Regions from separate parts of the Bacillus sp. CGMCC 1.16607 genome, predicted to be linked through region 1. Evidence: riboswitches for the same ligand, from Rfam matches in the RefSeq annotation. Region 1 holds a riboswitch; each other region holds the start of a gene.
What was found. A riboswitch is a leader RNA that binds a small molecule or an ion and turns the genes downstream of it on or off. The one in region 1 is predicted to bind S-adenosylmethionine.
Positions count from the first base shown of each region.

Region 2: it holds a riboswitch for S-adenosylmethionine, as region 1 does, so the genes downstream of both, fbpA (Fur-regulated basic protein FbpA) here and metK (methionine adenosyltransferase) in region 1, are expected to answer to the same signal.
Region 3: it holds a riboswitch for S-adenosylmethionine, as region 1 does, so the genes downstream of both, ACFSO7_RS15765 (YezD family protein) here and metK (methionine adenosyltransferase) in region 1, are expected to answer to the same signal.

Region 1 covers NZ_JBHUJX010000025.1:956,813-959,016, reverse strand. Annotated here, with positions in the region: gene pckA (phosphoenolpyruvate carboxykinase (ATP)) at 1-360, opposite strand, end outside; SAM riboswitch class I at 612-743, shown strand; gene metK (methionine adenosyltransferase) at 948-2,147, shown strand.
Region 2 covers NZ_JBHUJX010000012.1:162,799-165,002, reverse strand. Annotated here, with positions in the region: gene ACFSO7_RS08025 (MFS transporter) at 1-394, shown strand, start outside; gene ACFSO7_RS08020 (hypothetical protein) at 429-566, opposite strand; gene ACFSO7_RS08015 (L,D-transpeptidase family protein) at 650-1,144, opposite strand; gene fbpA (Fur-regulated basic protein FbpA) at 1,207-1,362, opposite strand; SAM riboswitch class I at 1,455-1,563, opposite strand; gene ACFSO7_RS08005 (multicopper oxidase domain-containing protein) at 1,851-2,204, shown strand, end outside.
Region 3 covers NZ_JBHUJX010000022.1:147,245-149,448, forward strand. Annotated here, with positions in the region: gene ACFSO7_RS15760 (ABC transporter permease) at 1-803, shown strand, start outside; SAM riboswitch class I at 938-1,043, shown strand; SAM riboswitch class I at 1,125-1,230, shown strand; gene ACFSO7_RS15765 (YezD family protein) at 1,295-1,447, shown strand; gene ACFSO7_RS15770 (PPC domain-containing DNA-binding protein) at 1,640-2,149, shown strand; gene ACFSO7_RS15775 (MetQ/NlpA family ABC transporter substrate-binding protein) at 2,146-2,204, shown strand, end outside.

The DNA.
Region 1 (2,204 bases):
AATAGGTAGACGATATTTTTTGTCTGCACCTGCAAATCCTTTAAAAACGAAAATTTCTTCTTTTTCTTGGAGATAATTAATAACTTTCGTGTATAATTGTGTAAAAGCTTCTTCAGAAATAGGTTGATTGGAACCCCAATCGACTTTGTCTTTCACAGAAGCTTCTTCTACGATATATTTATCTTTAGGGGAACGCCCTGTATATTTACCAGTAGTCGCACGAACAGCACCTGTAGAAGTTAATAAACCTTCATTTCGAGTAAGGACTTTCTCTACTAACTGTGGTACAGATAATTGAACTTGCACATTTTCGCCTTGTAATAATACATTTAATTCATTTGTAACACTGACAGAATTCATGTGATGAATACCTTCCTTTACCGTTTTGTTTTCATTATATAGTATTTAATTTTTTGAGTATACCAAATCAATAATAAGAAGTCACTTTATGTTAAATAGTATAACACATTAACTTAATTAGTCTATACTATTCATTGTAAAATATAAAAATAAATTTTGTTAACTTATCGTTCATTTTTTTCGAAAATAAACGATAAAAGGATTGACAAGGTTCGACATATTGATGTATGATTTTTCCTTGAACGGATACTCTCTTATCCCGAGCTGGTGGAGGGACAGGCCCTATGAAACCCAGCAACCTGCCAAGTTAAATAATGGATCAAGTCTGTTATTTTGGAAAAGGTGCTAAACCTGCGCAAGGTATCGACCTTGAACGATAAGAGTGAAAGGCGCGGAACGAACAACCAACAACCTTTCCTCGGAAGAAATTGGGGAAGGTTTTTTTATTTGTTTAGAAAGTGTCTTTTAATAATCACAATAGAGTTTGTTCCTGAATAAACAGTCAACATAAAAACTCTATGCTTTATTCATACTAATAGGGAATGAGTACCGTATCATAATGAGGTTTTTATATAGGAGGAATTCGGATGTCAACAAAACGTCGATTGTTTACTTCTGAATCAGTAACGGAAGGTCATCCAGATAAAATTTGTGACCAAATTTCTGATTCAATTTTAGATGCAATTTTAGCACAAGATGCTAATGCTCGTGTTGCTGCTGAAACAAGTGTTACAACAGGTTTAGTTTTGGTTGCAGGTGAAATTACTACTTCTACATACGTAGATATTCCAAAAATCGTTCGCCAAACAATTAAAGATATTGGTTATAGCCGTGCAAAATATGGTTTCGATTCAGAAACATGTGCGGTTTTAACATCCATTGATGAGCAGTCAGCTGATATTGCAATGGGAGTTGACAAAGCATTAGAAGCTCGTGAAGGACAAATGTCAGAAGAAGAGCTAGATGCAATTGGTGCTGGAGACCAAGGATTAATGTTTGGTTTTGCTTGCAATGAAACGAAAGAGCTTATGCCTCTTCCAATTTCACTAGCACACAAACTAGCAAGACGTTTAACTTATGTACGTAAAGAAGAGATTCTTCCATACCTACGTCCAGATGGTAAAACGCAAGTAACAGTTGAATATGACGAGAACGACAAACCAGTTCGAATTGATACGATTGTTATTTCGACTCAACATCACCCAGAAATTTCTTTAGAGCAAATTCAACGTAACTTAAAAGAACATGTAATCAATCCGGTTGTTCCACAAGAACTTATTGATGAAAATACAAAGTATTTCATTAACCCAACAGGTCGCTTCGTTATCGGTGGACCACAAGGGGATGCTGGTTTAACTGGACGCAAAATCATCGTTGACACGTATGGTGGTTATGCACGTCATGGCGGTGGAGCGTTCTCTGGTAAGGATCCAACTAAAGTAGACCGTTCTGCAGCTTATGCTGCTCGTTATGTAGCGAAAAACCTTGTTGCAGCTGGTTTAGCTGAAAAAGTTGAAGTTCAGTTAGCTTATGCAATTGGTGTAGCACAGCCGGTTTCTATTTCTGTTGACACATTCGGAACAGGAACTGTTTCTGAAGATGTATTAGTGGATCTAGTTCGTGCAAACTTCGACCTTCGTCCAGCAGGAATTATCAAAATGCTAGACCTTCGTCGTCCAATTTATAAACAAACAGCAGCATACGGACACTTCGGTCGTACTGATATTGATCTTCCATGGGAAAGAACAGATAAAGCGGAAAGCTTAAAAGCACAAGCGGCGAAATAATTCAAAATGTAGGGAGTTACAGATCTTATGTAACTCCCGTTTTTATTTCTCGTCAAA
Region 2 (2,204 bases), on a different contig from region 1:
ATTCGCTTTTATCTGTATGATGGTGGAAGGTTTAATTTTGTTCATCGTCAGTCAATCTCAATCTTTTGCTCTTGTTGTTTTGTTATTTGGAATTTTAACCATCTTTGGTGGTGTTAGCAATACGCTAATTGATACTGTCGTAATGGAAACAGTTCCGTTAAAATTACAAGGAATGTATTTTGGTTTATCTGCGACACTGGCGAATACTTTATTAGGACTTTCAATGTTTTTAACCGGAGTATTACTCGAGGTCTTCGATCCAAGAACTATGGGTGTTATTAATGGTTCATTATATTTCCTCTTCGGTTTGATTTTTCTTTTATGGTCATTACGTGTAAATGTAATAAAGGAACATAAGAAGATCCTTCAAAAAGTTCCGAATTTGAATCCTTAAAAACGTAAGATGGTCCTCTTAGGAGAGAACCATCTTACGTTTTATTTTGTTCTTGTTCCATCTGCAGCATTTCCTCTTCTTCCTCTACTGCTATTCTCGTAATTTTGTCTTGAAGAATGGTAAAAGCTTGATCAAGATGTTCTCTAGAAGGAAATTTAGGCTCATTCTTCACATAGTAGCCCCCTATATTTCTTATTTCAAACAAGATGCCTATCACTAGCATCCCTCAGGACATTAGAAAATATCCCCAAAAAATCATGCTTGGATGATGACTCTTGTACCATTCGGAACATAACCAGCCAATTCTAATACATCTTTATTTTGCATGCGAATACAGCCATGAGACACAGCCTTACCTATCGAAGATGGATTATTCGTTCCATGAATACCATAGCCTCGTCTTGAAAGGGACAACCATAGAACTCCGAACGGTCCGCCTGGATTCGGCTCGCGATTAACGATTACATAATCACCTAACGGAGTCTTAGTAAGTATTTTTCCAACGGCAATTGGATACGTTTTAAAGATTTGCCCGTGATGAAATAATGTTAGTCTTCTTTGTCCTAAAGAAACTTGAATATGATAAGGAATCGTATTTGGATCAGGCAAACCGGGTATTTGAATTTTTTGACCGACAAATAAATGATTTGGATTGATTCCTGGATTTGCAGCCAATAATTTTTGTAATGAGATTCGATAATTAGAGGCAATTAAAGCCAAATACTCACCTAGCTTAACCGTATGGAGCATTTGTCCACCACACCTTTTTTCTTTTACAATATGCAAGGGGAGTGCTGCCAGTGCCTATTTAGTTAACTTCCTCTAAATTTTTGATATTCCTCTTCCAATTCAGCTAAAGATAGTTCGAAAAGCTGTAAATTTCTACTTTTGAAAATTCCCATTTCCAATAGTTCATTTATAAGAAACTCTTTCTTCGTTTCCTCTTCTGTTTCGCGAAAAATATTCATAACCACGCCTCCGATCTAATCATAAAATAAAAAACCCCTTCTTATCGCTTTTACAATAGCAAGAAGGGGTTATTTATGTTCTTCGACCGCACCTCTTATCTATCAAGCAAATAACACTTGTTGGAATTGGCACAGTGCACTAAGTAGTGCCTGTTGCCGAGGTATCTTAGGGCCAATTCCCTCCACCTCTCTGGATAAGAAATATTTAATTGGAATTTACTATAATGGTTTTCCATTGTGATGTCAAATATTAATGTACCAAAAAAATATTTACTTAATTTAAATTTTCCCGATATAACATTATTACTATAAAAATAGGGACTAATATTCAACAATGTGGAATATATCACATGTATGTGAAGTAGTTCACATAACGTTCAAATACGCTTTCAAAATGCGTGATGGCAGTCACGTTAATCATTCATGACAGAGAATACAATTAACTTGTAATCACATATTAAAATAATTTTTTATTAGGAGGAAATAACATGAAGGTTCATCAAAAATTATGGAAATATTCTCTAACTACTGCCTCTATGATTCTATTACTAACAGCATGCAATACTGATACCACATCTGTAAAACCACAACAAGAAAAAAAAGCTGAAACGACTGCTTCAACTCCAAACCTCATTGAAACACATAAAGATTTAAATCAACCACCTGTTCCGTTAAAGCTTGAACGTATTGGTAAAAATGAAGTGAATGTGGAAATGACCGCTCAGATTACAGATATTGAGATTAGTGAAGGAAATGTGTATAAAGCCTGGACATTCAATGGGCAAGCGCCTGGTCCTGTCGTTGTCGTTAACGAAGGAGATACCATTAACTTTAAATTAAAG
Region 3 (2,204 bases), on a different contig from region 1:
TTTTGTTTGTCATCGTTGCTCTGCCCTTTTTATTTCATCGTTTTTCATACGATACTTTAGAAATCGTAGGATTTTCGTTATTTTACATCGGCCTAACTTTTTTGATTATTTGTATCAAAACGGTATTCATTTCTAGATTTACGGGTTGGATAGAAAAATTTATCTTGTGGTTGATTGTGATTACCTTATTTTTATGTAATATGTTCTTTTTCTCACCCCTAGTATTTCAGCCAGTATATTCATTCGCTTTAGCCATTCTATTTATAGGTATATCACTGGCACTTACGCTCCCAAAGGTGTCTACAACGAGAAATTTCCAAGAAGAAGTAAGAAAAGAAAATGAAGAACGATTACGTTACTTGAATATTATATTCAGAGCATCTCCAGAAATTGAAAAGACAAAAACATCAAATAGGAAAAAGCCATTACTATTTCGTCAGTCTAAGAGAGTCTTCAAGAAACGCACAGCACAGAACGGTTTTATCGAGCTATTTTTAAAAATGATTGGCAGGAATTTCGCGTATTTAAAGGGGTACTTTCAAATGATCGGGACAACTGGCGTGGCCATAGTCGTATTACCCCCTGTTCTTTTTAAGATCATTATCTTAATTGGATTCTCTCTTTTTATTTTGTATTGGATAAGCAATTTATGGGATAAACTCATTTTAGCGCATCCTAATAGTAAACAGTATGTGAGCCATGAATCATATTATCAGGCTAGATTAAAAGCGAATCTATTTTTTTCGATTCCAGCGATTTGTTGTGTCTCGATTATTTTTCTCGTAACCATGTTAATCAAATAATCCCGATAATGGAAAAGATCCACGTAAAGTTGGTCAACTTTACAAACAGAGTTGGCATATTCTTTTTAAAAAAATCAAATTTGTTGTTGACAATTTTTAAATAGGTATTATAGAATCAACAGTATCATAATTAAATCTTATCCAGAGAGGTGGAGGGAACTGGCCCTTTGAAGCCTCGGCAGCAGACTCCTTTTGAGAACTGTGCCAATTCCAACAAGCGTAAAGCTTGGTAGATAAGTTAAGAGATGTCATCTTCCGTCCCTTCTTATGTTATCAAGTTAACATAGGAGGGATTTTTAATTTATATAAAAAAATAAAATTTTCTTATCAAGAGAGGTATAGGGACTGGCCCGATGACACCTCGGCAACAACTCATTCGTGAGAACTGTGCCAATTCCAGCAAGCATTTAAGCTTGATAGATAAGAAGAGTTAGATCACTTTGACCTCTTCTTGCCGTTGCCAAGAAGAGGTTTTTTATATGGAGGGTAATATGAAAGAGATTAATCAAAAAACTTTAGATCATATCATTGATACATTAAAAAAATTAGAATTCGGATCGGTAGTCGTTACTGTACATGATGGAAAAATCACTCAAGTTGAATCGACTGAGAAAAGACGGTTTACAGATAAAAAGATTGATTGAAGTAGGTAAAATGATAATGGAAAGTGAGTAAACACGTTCCAATTTAAGAACTAAATATTCCCGGGCTGACTGGACGACCAGAGGCCCCAATAAGACTTACATAAAGTATGTAAGCCTTATTGGGGCCTTTTTCGTTCAAAAAAGAAGGGGTTCTATTACATTTTTGGAGGTGACATAAATAATGGGGTAAGAATTCATTGTGCTGTTGGAGACACTGGAAAAACAGTAGCGGCCCGACTGCTACCTGGCACTGACCTGATAACAGGAATTGAACAGGTATGCAAAGAAAATGGGATAAAATACGCCTCTATCTTAAATTGTTTTGGCAGTTTATTGCGATCGGGATATTTTTATTTAGTCCCGAAGGTAAATTCGAAGATTGGTGCTGGATATGGTGAACTTAATGAAGTGGAAGGTCCAATTGAATTTTTGAATGGAACGGGTGTGGTTTGTCAGCGTGACAACCAATATGAAGTTCATATTCATGGCACGATGTGTGACCATAAAGGAAATGTTTTTGGTGGACATCTTGTAAAAGGGAAAAATCAAGTTCTGACAGTCGATCTTGTCCTGGTCGAAATAGAAGAAATGGCCCTTCTGCGCCAATTTGATGATGAGACAGAAGGCAACCAATTCTATCCAGTCAAATTGGGTGAAAGTGAAACGACATATTTAAAAAACAAACAGGAGGAAAGCAAATGAAAAAGCTAGCAATCATTTTATCTTTAATACTATTAGTAGGAGTTCTTGGAGCATG